4 regions of the Dickeya lacustris genome follow, and region 4 is predicted to be linked to each of the others. Evidence: predicted binding sites of a transcription regulator. Region 4 holds the regulator's gene; each other region holds the start of a gene.
What was found. The regulator CRP, encoded in region 4, controls carbon source genes, mostly activating them, when cyclic AMP is high. The targets are predictions, from matches to a motif close to ATGTGANNNNNNTCACAT.
Positions count from the first base shown of each region.

Region 1: pth (aminoacyl-tRNA hydrolase) is a predicted target of CRP. The motif match lies at 2,114-2,131, and genes of this name have one in related genera.
Region 2: rbsD (D-ribose pyranase) is a predicted target of CRP. The motif match lies at 1,275-1,292, and genes of this name have one in related genera.
Region 3: bhsA (multiple stress resistance protein BhsA) is a predicted target of CRP. The motif match lies at 1,538-1,555, and genes of this name have one in related genera.

Region 1 covers NZ_CP114280.1:320,108-323,263, forward strand. Annotated here, with positions in the region: gene ychF (redox-regulated ATPase YchF) at 137-1,228, opposite strand; gene pth (aminoacyl-tRNA hydrolase) at 1,374-1,961, opposite strand; gene ychH (stress-induced protein YchH) at 2,387-2,662, shown strand; gene O1Q98_RS01495 (LysR family transcriptional regulator) at 2,874-3,156, opposite strand, start outside.
Region 2 covers NZ_CP114280.1:2,547,653-2,550,808, reverse strand. Annotated here, with positions in the region: partial or broken gene kup (low affinity potassium transporter Kup) at 1-1,150, shown strand, start outside; gene rbsD (D-ribose pyranase) at 1,378-1,797, shown strand; gene rbsA (ribose ABC transporter ATP-binding protein RbsA) at 1,805-3,156, shown strand, end outside.
Region 3 covers NZ_CP114280.1:2,747,928-2,751,083, forward strand. Annotated here, with positions in the region: gene O1Q98_RS12470 (class I SAM-dependent methyltransferase) at 1-1,237, shown strand, start outside; gene bhsA (multiple stress resistance protein BhsA) at 1,647-1,892, shown strand; gene O1Q98_RS12480 (hypothetical protein) at 2,095-2,781, shown strand; partial or broken gene tpiA (triose-phosphate isomerase) at 2,872-3,156, opposite strand, start outside.
Region 4 covers NZ_CP114280.1:2,972,508-2,975,663, reverse strand. Annotated here, with positions in the region: gene O1Q98_RS13460 (phosphoribulokinase) at 1-555, shown strand, start outside; gene O1Q98_RS13455 (OsmC family protein) at 595-1,002, opposite strand; gene crp (cAMP-activated global transcriptional regulator CRP) at 1,328-1,960, shown strand; gene O1Q98_RS13445 (3-keto-L-gulonate-6-phosphate decarboxylase UlaD) at 2,068-2,715, opposite strand; gene O1Q98_RS13440 (L-ribulose-5-phosphate 4-epimerase) at 2,967-3,156, opposite strand, start outside.

The sequences.
Region 1 (3,156 bases), 1.7 Mb from region 4:
GGGTTTATTTAGGTGGGTTTCCCATGATAGGGCGTGGGGCACTATAAACTGAAAAATCCACGCAATTGCGTGGATTTTAAAGAGTTCTGTGAGTCTCATGAGATTTGATAAAACCTCATGAGACAACAAAGTTTATTTAGACGTTGAACAGGAAGTTCATCACATCGCCGTCTTTAACGATGTACTCTTTACCCTCTGAGCGCATTTTTCCCGCTTCCTTCGCACCTTGTTCGCCTTTGAATGTGATGAAATCTTCATAAGCGATAGTCTGGGCGCGGATGAAACCTTTTTCAAAGTCGGTATGGATTTTACCGGCGGCCTGCGGCGCGGTGGCGCCAACCGGGATAGTCCAGGCGCGGACTTCTTTTACGCCTGCGGTGAAGTAGGTTTGTAGATTCAGGAGTTCATAGCCAGCGCGGATAACGCGGTTTAACCCCGGCTCTTCCAGGCCCAATTCCGCCATAAATTCTTCACGTTCTTCATCATCCAACTCAGCGATATCAGATTCGACGGCGGCACAAACCGGCACCACCACAGAACCTTCCTTGGCCGCGATGTCGCGCACCTGGTCCAGGAAGGGGTTGTTCTCGAAACCGTCTTCATTAACGTTGGCAATGTACATCGTGGGTTTCAGCGTCAGGAAGCTCAGGTAGCGGATAGCGGCTTTCTCTTCCGCGCTCAGATCCAGCGCGCGCAGCATGCCTGCGTTTTCCAACTGAGGCAGGCATTTTTCGAGGGCTGCCTGTTCAATTTTTGCGTCTTTATCGCCGCCTTTGGCTTTTTTCTGCACGCGGTGCAGTGCGCGCTCGCAGGTATCTAAATCCGCCAGCGCCAGTTCGGTGTTGATAGTGTCGATATCATCGGCGGGACTGACCTTACCCGCGACGTGGATGATGTTCTCATTCTCAAAACAGCGAACGACGTGACCGATGGCTTCGGTTTCGCGGATATTGGTCAGAAACTGGTTTCCCAGGCCTTCGCCTTTGGATGCGCCTTTTACCAGACCGGCGATGTCAACGAATTCCATGGTGGTCGGCACCACGCGCTGAGGGTTGATGATTTCCGCCAGTTTGTCCAGACGCGGGTCTGGCATCGGCACAACGCCGGTGTTCGGCTCGATGGTACAAAACGGAAAGTTGGCCGCTTCGATACCGGCTTTGGTCAGCGCGTTGAACAGCGTAGATTTCCCCACGTTAGGCAGCCCAACGATACCGCATTTGAATCCCATGTTTATGTCACCTTAGCAATCACGAATCATCGGGTGTTGGTTGCAATATGTTATTTTTGCAAAAACACCCGTCAGAATGAAAAAAATAGCCCTGAGGCCAATTATACACACAATAGCGGTTGAACTCGATCTACCTGCATCAAGGCTATGACGCCTTAAAGGCATGCAGCCGATTCATGGCTTTGATCATATCTTCTTTTATCAAAATATCGGTACAGCGTAGCGATTCATCAATCGCTTGATCGATAAGCCCTTGCTCGCTGGCTGGCGGTTTGCCAAGCACAAAGCCGACAACTTTATTTTTATCGCCGGGATGACCGATGCCGATGCGTAAACGGTGAAAATTAGGGTTATTGCCCAGTTTGCTGACGATATCCTTTAAACCGTTATGGCCACCGTGGCCGCCGCCGAGTTTAAGTTTGGCAACGCCGGGGGGCAGGTCTAACTCATCGTGCGCGACCAGAATTTCATCGGCTTCGATGCGGTAGAATGAGGCCATCGCGGATACCGCTTTGCCGCTCAGATTCATAAATGTCGTAGGTACCAACAAACGGACATCTTTGCCTGCTACCGACAACCGGGCCGTGTAGCCAAAAAACTTACTCTCTTCTTTCAGGGGTTGCCGATAATTTTCAGCCAGTTGATCAACGTACCATGCGCCCGCATTGTGGCGGGTTGCTGCATATTCAGCGCCGGGATTGGCCAGCCCCACGATCAGTTTTATACCACTCATTATTTCATACAACTCACAAGGCAGAGCGCCGGATAAGTTATGCCCGTTCACTCGAATTGTTGGAAGCGACAGGTATGACACATAAACAACAAACCTGTCTGGAAACCCTTTTTAACCGCGTTAGTTTAACGCAGGGGCGGTTGATCACCAACATGTGATCCTGCCCGCATAGCTACTACCGTCAGCTGGTTATACTGTGAACAAATAATAGGCCCTTTGCTTGTAAGTGAATAACCAGTAACCGCATTCGTTATTCCAGCGAGTAATACTGTAAATGTGTAAAACAGCGGTTTTTAAACGCAACGAGTGCCTTTTGATGATTGCTTTAATGATTCCAGGGATGAGCCTGCCGTCGTGTAAACCATGCTAGCAGGTGGGTGCAGACGCCACGCGCTGTGTTTTCATTGGGTTTCTGGAGGTGAACGATGAAACGTAGAAATGCCATGCGAATGGGTAATGCGTTAATGGGGATTGGCATGGTGCTGATGATTGCGGGTATTGTGTATTCAATCGCCAATCAATTGCCGGAGTTAAATCTGCCAGGTTCCGCGCACTATGTTGAACTGGTTTCGATTTTTATGGGGGCAATCCTGTGGTTAACAGGTGCGCGTATTGGCGGGCGTGAATCTGTGACCGATCGCTATTGGTGGCTCAAGCATTTTGATAAACGCTGCTGCCGTGAACAGCATCGAAATCCATAAGCCTGTAGCCGAAGCGATACAACAAATATCGGCTGGAAAATGGTGGAGAGGGTATTGGTCTGTGTATGCCCGTTATATACGTTGCAGGTGGATTAGTTTTCCTCTCCGCCAATATGGCTTGGCACGCCGGAGTGCGTTACAAGGGGGGGCTTTTCCTGCAATTTGAATTATTTTAAGCATGAAGTACGCGATGGAAATATACGATGAATTTTTAAGTATTCATTATGCGTGAGCACGTCTCAATAAAAGCACGTAATTTGGGTTGGTTTCTTCCGGCTTTCGAAAAATAGAGAAAAAGGCCATCATTACCTGGCGAGCGATCAAGCAGTGCGGGCTCCAGGCTTCCTGCCGCCAGTTCACGTGAGCTGTGGAATGTGGAAGAGTAGATGAGTCCGATTCCTTTAACAGCAAGGCTACGCATCAGCTCGCCGTCATTAACAGTAATAGACCCTGTCGGATCAATACGAACTGTTTCATTATTTTCAATAAATTCC
Region 2 (3,156 bases), 420 kb from region 4:
GCTGCCTATTCGTATTGCCTGGTTTTCTGCTGTGTTGCCGTCGTTGGTACTCAACTATTTCGGTCAGGGCGCGTTACTGCTGAAAAACCCGGAAGCTATCAAAAACCCGTTTTTCCTGCTTGCGCCGGATTGGGCTCTGATTCCGCTATTGGTGCTAGCGACGCTTGCGACCATTATCGCCTCTCAGGCGGTGATTTCCGGCGTATTCTCCCTGACGCGCCAGGCGGTTCGGCTGGGATATCTGCCGCCGATGCGCATTGTGCATACCTCGGATATGGAGTCCGGTCAGATTTATATTCCGTTCATTAACTGGCTACTGTATGTGGCGGTCGTGATAGTGATTGTCAGCTTTGAACACTCCAGTAATCTGGCTGCGGCCTATGGTATTGCTGTTACCGGTACGATGGTGCTGACCAGCATCCTGTCTTGTACCGTGGCGGCGAAAAACTGGAACTGGTATCGCTACTTGGTTTGGTTGCTGCTGGCAGCACTACTGACTATCGATTTACCGATGTTCCTGGCGAACGTGGTGAAAATTATTTCCGGTGGTTGGCTGCCGCTGGCGCTGGGGCTGGTGATGTTTGTGATTATGACGACCTGGAAGAGTGAGCGTTTTCGCTTGCTGCGTCGTATCCATGAGCACGGTAACTCTCTTGACGCCATGATTGTCTCGCTGGAGAAAAACCCGCCGGTACGCGTTTCCGGCACGGCGGTGTATTTATCGCGCGCAACGCATGTTATCCCCTTTGCTTTGCTACATAATCTCAAGCATAACAAAGTATTGCATGAGCGAGTGGTGTTGCTGACCATGAGAACGGAAGATGCGCCTTACGTACATAACGCGCGCCGGGTGTCGGTTGAGCAGCTCTCCCCTACCTTCTGGCGTGTGGTTGCAAGCTACGGCTGGCGTGAAACGCCGAACGTTGAAGAGGTGTTCCACCGCTGCTGGCAGGATGGTTTAGCCTGCCAGATGATGGAAACCACCTTCTTCTTGTCAAATGAATCGCTGATGATGGGTAAACGCGCCTGGTATCTGCGGATTCGCGGCAAACTCTTCATGATGCTTAGTCGTAACGCGCTGCGTGCGGCGGATCAGTTTGAAATTCCACCCAATAGGCTGATTGAGCTTGGTATTCAGGTTGAAATTTAAGCTGAATCACTGAGGCGATGCCCGATAAGACGCTCCCGTTTACGGGAGCTTTTTTTTCGCTCTCTCTCCGGGTTTTTGCTACTCGTCTATCCGCGCCGTGCCCTTGCATAACACTAACGAAACGTTTCGATAACGATCACATTTTTATAAGATTGTGATTGCCTTCTGGCGGCCTTTTTCTACACTTATTGTACAAGCGAAACGTTTCGCTAGCAGGGTAAATAAAAATGAAAAAAGGTGCGTTACTGAATTCTGATGTTTCATCCGTGATTTCCCGGTTAGGGCATACCGACCAACTGGTGATTGCCGATGCCGGCTTACCCATTCCAGACACGACGGCGCGTATTGATCTGGCGTTGACCCACAATGTGCCCGGTTTTTTGCAGGTACTGAGCGTGGTAACGGCAGAAATGCAGGTGGAGGCCGCGATTCTGGCGCAGGAGATCATCGAGAAAAATCCGCAACTCCATGACGCATTGTTGAAGCAATTAGCACAACTTGAACAACACCAGGGAAACACCATTTCACTGCATTACGTCAGCCATGAAGAATTTAAACAACAAAGCGGTAAGAGCCGCGCCATTATTCGTACCGGGGAGTGCTCTCCCTATGCGAATGTGATTCTTTGTGCTGGCGTAACCTTCTGAGGTAGCGATGCAACCTTTACTGCAATTGCAAGGCATCACCAAAACCTTTCCCGGCGTGAAAGCGTTATCTGGCGCAGCGCTGAATGTCTATCCGGGTAAAGTGATGGCATTGGTGGGGGAAAATGGCGCCGGTAAATCCACCATGATGAAAGTGCTGACCGGTATCTATCGAAAAGATGCCGGCAGTATTCAGTTCCTCGGCAAAGAGGTCGATTTCAATGGCCCGAAAGCCTCTCAGGAGGCGGGTATTGGCATCATCCATCAGGAACTGAATCTGATTCCTCAATTGACGATTGCGGAAAATATTTTCCTTGGCCGTGAGTTCACCAACCGTTTTGGGCGCATCGACTGGAAACGGATGTACGCGCAAGCCGATACGTTGCTCAAACGACTGAACCTGCGTTATGACAGCCGTCGGTTGGTGGGCGAGCTATCGATAGGCGATCAGCAAATGGTTGAAATAGCCAAGGTGCTGAGTTTTGAGTCGAAAGTCATCATTATGGATGAACCGACAGATGCGCTGACCGATACTGAAACAGCCTCGCTATTTAGCGTTATCAAAGAGTTGCAATCACAAGGGTGCGGGATTGTGTACATCTCTCACCGTCTGAAAGAGATTTTTGAAATCTGTGATGATGTGACGGTGTTCCGTGACGGCCAGTTTATTGGCGAACGCCCGGTCAGCGGGTTACAGGAAGACTCGCTGATTGAAATGATGGTGGGGCGTAAACTCGAAGATCAATACCCTCGATTACATCAAGCGCCCGGCGATGAGCGTTTACGTGTTGATGGGCTCTCAGGCCCTGGGGTGAATAACGTTAGCTTTACGCTACGCAAGGGTGAAATTCTCGGCGTTGCCGGTCTAATGGGCGCAGGCCGTACGGAACTGATGAAAGTGCTATATGGCGCACTTCCTCGCACCCAGGGCAGTGTCTGGCTGGATGGGAAAGAGGTCATACCCCGCACGCCGCAGGATGGGCTTGCCAACGGCATCGTCTATATCTCCGAAGACCGCAAGCGGGATGGCCTGGTGCTTGGCATGTCGGTGAAAGAAAACATGTCGCTGACGGCACTGCGCTATTTCAGTAATGGGATGGGGTCATTGCGCCATGCTGATGAACAGCAAGCTGTGGGCGATTTTATCCGCATGTTCAATATCCGTACCCCCTCTATGCTGCAACCAATAGGGCTGCTGTCCGGTGGGAATCAGCAAAAAGTCGCGATAGCACGTGGCTTAATGACGCGCCCAAAAGTGCTGATTCTTGATGAGCCGACCCGTGGTGTAGATGTCGGGGCGAAAAAAGAGATCTATCAGTTAATTAACCAGTTCAAACAGGAAGGATTGAGCATCATTCTGGT
Region 3 (3,156 bases), 220 kb from region 4:
GTCCTATCTGGCGGAATATGTTCGCGTGACCGGTAGCGATGATTTTCGCCAGCAAATGGTGAAAATGGCAAAGGCGCGGGCACCGTTTCGCCGCCCGGCTATCGATGTTGTGAATGGCAATAATTATCGGGCAATGGAGGCGATAGGCTTACTGGCCTGGCGCGGTGCGCATGAAAGTGACGGTAATTTTGCCGGTTATATCGCCTATGTTGACTCGCTCAATACCAATGAACGGGCAAAAGGGTTGCGGGTTGCTGCGGCCAGTAACGATGCCACGCTCATCGGTTATGCCAAACAAATGCTTGAAGATGGGCAGTTTTTTGCCAGCCTGAGCGGGGCGGAGTCGGCGTTTGAAGCGCTGGATGTGTTTGCTGATTACCAAACCATTAAAACCGCCAGCGACAGCGGCGCACGTTTGCCGATGACTGACGGCCAGCCTGATTTTGCCTGGGTGGATGAAGACAATGCCATCGTTGCATTGAAAAAAGGTGATGAGCGCCTGTGGTTAAGCGCTTACTGGCAGGCTAAAGCGGGGACGGGTATCAATGCTCTGGCGCGTTTTCACTTTAGTACGCCGGGGTATGATCAGTACGGCGTGCTGGAAACCACACCGCTTTTTCGCGCGACCACCAGTTATACCCGCGCCAATATGATAGATAAACCAGAACAGAATCAGTATGTGCCGCCCAATGCGCCCAACAATGCGTATGCCGGAGAGATTCTGCCGTTGGGTGCGACGCCATCGGACGCCTCCGTCAGCGATCCCTTCCGGGGTAAGGCGGATTTCTATGCCTTACGCTTTGGCCACTACCTGATGGGGCTTAACGTCAGTAGCCGCAACAGTTATCCGCTAAAAACACCGGTTGGTTTTAATGCCGCACAGGATTTGGTATCACAGCGCACCCAGTCCGGCACCATCACCGTTGCGCCACGCAGCAGTGTGGTGTTGTATCTGGAGAGTACCCGTGATGCGGCACCGGTACCGGCGACCCCGCTCTACCTCAAAGCACAAACCAGCGCAGGGGTGACAACGTTATCGTGGTCGGCCGCCTCTGGCGCGACACGTTACGCTGTCCAGCGCTCCGGCAGCGAGGCGGGGAATTATCAGACTATCGCGACCGTGACGACCAATACCTACAGTGATAACGTGACTGCCCCTTCCGGCGGCTATTACTACCGCGTGGTGGCGGTGAATGATAAGGGAGAAAGTTACCCTTCCATGTGGAGCCATCCCTGAGGCGGGATGATGTGTCATCGCGTCCAATCAGTGTTACCTTGCGTTACCGGTGTTGACCGGTGGCGCATTTCATACCGCTTGTCTGTAAACCCCATCGACTGTTCTTCTTCGCCTCAGCCTCAGCCTCAGCCTCCACCTTAAACTTTGCGCCAGGCCTTCTGCCGCCAGCCCAAGATGCCAGTAGCCTGCGGTGGACGTTTTCAGTCAGGTACGAAAATTTTCTTAACTAATCTTTTCTTAACTAACATTTCCTTAGCTAACGCTATGAAAAGATGAATTTTTCATTTTAGTTGCATAAGGGTGTGATATGGATCGCACTTTTTGTGAAACCGCAAATAGTAACCAATGTGATAATTGACTTGTCATTTACGAACAACCCAAACGAAAATTTAAAATGAAGGAAATTATCATGAACATGAAAACTCTTTTTGCTGCCATCGTACTGAGCACCCTGTCTGCAGGTTCTTTCGCTGCGACCGAAGTACAGTACCCACAGGGCCAGGAAGTCGGCAGTGTTTCTGCTACTGCCAACACGCTGGATAGCCTGCAAGCGAAACTGGCTGCCAAAGCGGATGCCGCCGGTGCTAAATCTTTTCAGATAACTGCCGTTCAGGGCGACGATACGCTGCATGGCAATGCGGTTCTGTTTAAATAATGCGTTGTAAACCTGGCCGGGGTGTCTTCTCCCTCTCCTCCCTGGCTTGATTGACGGCCCTCCTTTTGTGTCTGTTGTGTCTGATTCTTATGTTTTAACCGGGCTTTGCCCGGTTTTTTTATGTCTTCCAGGCATTGGGGCAGGCACTGAGACGTCGGTATCATGCGCGGTATAAACCTGTATTGACGAAGGAGGATATACCGTGAAAACCATAATAGCGGGTGCCGTGTTGCTGGCCTCATTGCCATGTCTGGCGGCTCAGTCTGACTATGACATGGCGATGTGCCGTGATGGCTATTTCCCCGATTACCCCGGGCAGTATGCCCGTGCCAAAATCAAAGCCTCTGAGGGGAATAAAGCCTATTTCTATGATGATGATACGGATAAAGGCTGCCCGGCGAATCAGGCGTTATGTCAGCAAAAAGCCTATCTGATAGAAGGGGATAGCGTGCTGGTCGCACAAGAGCGTGATGGCTGGTCGTGCGTGTGGTATCAGGGTAAGAAGAGTACCTTTGTCGGTTGGCTGCAATCAGGTCTTGTTGAAAAACAGGCCACTGCCGCCCCCGTTTTCCGCGATTGGCTTGGTACATGGCGTAATGGCGAGAACGTTATTACTCTGGCGCAAGGAAACAACGGGACGCTGCGCATAAAAGGCCGCGCGTATTGGCGTGGCGGCATGTCTTCCTCCGGTGAGGAAATTGTACACATGGGCAGCCTTTCCCAGACGGCCAGACCAGCAAGCGATAAGCTGGAATGGGGGACGCCAGCAAAAGAATTTGAGTGTGCCGGAGTGATGCGCATAACCAGCGGCCATCTGATTGTCGCGGATAATAATGAGTGCGGCGGAATGAATGTCAGTTTTAGTGGTGTTTATCGTTTGCAAAAATAACGATGGGGAGAAACTCGCGCGGTGATAAAACGGCTCCGATATAGAGCCGTTGACGAGGCCACCATTGCATCGGCGGCCTCTGCAAGGGAGTTATTCCAGCCCTTTGGCTTGTGCCGCTGCTTTGACGATAACCGCGAAGGCATCTGCTTTCAGTGACGCGCCGCCAACCAATGCGCCGTCAATGTCCGGCTGGGTGAACAGCTCTGCCGCGTTAGATGCGTTGACGGAACCGCCGTACTGGATGATCACTTGTTCAGCCACGGCCGCATCCTGGCTGGCAATATGGTCACGAATAAATTTGTGCACCGCCTGTGCCTGTGCCGGAGTGGCGGATTTACCGGTGCCGATGGCCCAGACAGGTTCGTAGGCAATGAC
Region 4 (3,156 bases):
CCCTACCATCAGGTGCCGGGAACATTTACGCCCTGGGAGCCGATGCCGCAGCCGACCGACCTGCTGTTTTATGAGGGGCTGCATGGCGGCGTTGTTACCGCCCAGCATAACGTCGCACAGCACGTTGACCTGCTGGTGGGGGTGGTGCCTATCGTCAATCTGGAGTGGATACAAAAACTGGTGCGTGACATCAACGAGCGCGGCCATTCGCGCGAAGCGGTGATGGACTCGGTGGTGCGCTCAATGGAGGATTACATCACCTATATCACCCCGCAGTTTTCCCGCACCCATATCAACTTTCAGCGTGTCCCGACGGTTGACACCTCGAATCCGTTTGCCGCCAAAGCCATTCCCTCAATGGATGAAAGCTTTGTGGTGATTCATTTTCAGGGGCTGGACAACATGGATTACCCCTATCTGCTGGCGATGCTACAGGGGTCGTTTATTTCACACATCAATACGCTGGTGGTGCCGGGCGGCAAAATGGGGCTGGCGATGGAGCTGATTATGACACCGCTGGTGCGGCGACTGATTACGGGTAATGGCCTTGCCTGACACGGTGCGACGGCGATGAAGCCGCCGCGAGCCGGTGCGTTAACCCTGCGCTACCACTTCATGGCTGTGCGTTATCTGCACCGCTTTTTCCAGCATCAGCGCCACCGAGCAGTATTTTTCCGCTGACAGCGACACCGCGCGCTCAACGGCTTTTTCCGATAGCGCGTTGCCCGTGACGATAAAGTGCAGATTGATAGCGGTGAACAGGCGCGGCGCCTCTTCACGCCGCTCGGCGCTCAAACGCACTTCGCAATCCGTTACGTCATGGCGACCTTTTTGCAGTATGGAGACCACATCAATGGCGCTACAGCTGCCCGCTGCCATCAGCACCATTTCCATCGGGCTGGGCGCTTTATCGCCTGAATTGCCATCCATCAGCACCTGATGACCGGATGCGGACTCACCTAAAAACGTCAATCCCTCAACCCACTTCACCCGAGCCTGCATAATTTTGCCCTCAATCAACTATTTTTGAAATTTTGCACCGCTCATGTACAAAAAAGCCTGATAATCAGAGCTTAATCATGCTGAAGCGAGACAACACGAGACACTACACTCAACCTGTGTTACAAACGGAGGACGTAAACCCGTGTGTGTCGGGCTGCTGCCTGACTGCCATCGGTTTACCGGCGTCATTGATAGACCGTCTCCGTATCATCCCTGACGTCATTCCGCCAGGACGGAATTTGAATTATAACTATGTTATCACGCCGTACAGGGAACTCTGAGCCCTGTGATTTGCGCAGTGAATTACAACAGAGGATAACAGCGAATGGTTCTCGGCAAACCGCAAACAGACCCGACTCTCGAATGGTTCCTTTCTCATTGTCACATTCACAAGTACCCATCGAAGAGCACTCTGATCCATCAGGGTGAAAAAGCAGAGACGCTTTACTACATCGTAAAAGGCTCGGTTGCCGTGCTGATTAAGGATGAAGAAGGCAAGGAAATGATTCTGTCTTATCTGAATCAGGGCGATTTTATCGGCGAGCTTGGCTTGTTTGAAGATGGGCAGGAGCGCAGTGCATGGGTTCGGGCAAAAACTGCCTGTGAAGTCGCTGAAATTTCCTACAAAAAATTCCGCCAGCTTATCCAGGTTAACCCGGATATTCTGATGCGCCTCTCCTCGCAGATGGCCCGTCGCCTGCAAGTCACCTCGCAGAAAGTCGGCAATCTGGCATTTTTGGATGTCACAGGGCGTATCGCACAGACCTTACTGAATCTGGCCAAACAACCGGATGCCATGACCCACCCGGATGGTATGCAGATCAAGATTACCCGTCAGGAGATAGGCCAGATAGTCGGCTGTTCCCGTGAAACTGTCGGTCGTATCCTGAAAATGCTGGAAGACCAGAATCTTATCTCCGCTCACGGTAAAACCATCGTGGTTTACGGCACGCGCTGATCGGGCGTCAGCCCGTTTTCCATCTGAACGGGTTTTTTAATATCAGCAAGGGCGGCCAATGGCCGCCCTGCTTATTTTGCGTATCGGTGAGTGTCGCGGGCGACGCGTTACGACCAGTATTTATTGATCTCGGTGCGCAGAGCCTCAGCCGTCGCTTTACCGCTCTCAGACGCCAGCGCACGGCCAGCAATAAAGGTCTTGGCGCTAATCCCCTCAAACAGATGAATATCCTGCGGCACAATACCGCCGGTAATTGACAGCTCCAGCCCCAACTCAGACAGCGCGCGCATCCGGCCAAGATCGTCATGCGTCCAGTTGACCCCGGCGAGCTCGGCATCGCGCGAGCGGTGATAAATCGCCTGCGTAATGCCCATATCGACCCACTGACGGGCATCATCAAGGTTCCAGTTGCCATACAGTTCAATCTGGATTTCCCCGCCAAACTCATCGGCCACTTTTTTGCAGGCCGCAATAGTGGCAACGTGCGCCGCCGCTGAAACGGTTATCCAGTTCGCCCCGGCAGAGAATGCCATGCGTGCCAAAATAGCGCCGCCATCGGTGGTTTTCATATCACACACAATAATGTGTTTGGGGTGGCGCTCACGCAGCGTGCGCACCGCCGTCATGCCTTCAGCAAAGGCCAGAATGGTGCCTACCTCAATGACTTCAACAAACCCGCTGACGCGGTCAGCAATCTCAATCGCTGTTGCCAGGTCAGTCGAGTCCAGGGCGATTTGCAGCATAGGTTTAGTCATAACTGATTCCTCTCCAAGAGTGAAAATAGTGAAATCACCGGATTGCGAGCGAGCGCGGCCCGTGGCCTGATGCCACTATTTATTTCAATGGTTCTCAATACACTATTTCAGGTCGCTGGCGCAGACCGTCGATGAATAAAAGCAATAAGGTTTAAACGTAATAAAGCTTAAAAATAATAAAGCCTGGAAATAAATATTGTTTAAAAATAACTACTGTTTAAAAATAACCACCGGTTAAAAATAAATAAGCTTTAACGCTGGCCGTAATAAGCATTCGCGCCATGTTTTCTGAAATAGTGTTTATCAGAAAGCGCCTGATCGATATGAATCGTCGGATTAAGCAAGCGGGTAGACAGCGCCATCGCCGCCACCTCTTCGAGCACCAGCGCATTGTGTACTGCATCCATCGCGTTTTTCCCCCAGCAGAAGGGCGCATGCCCG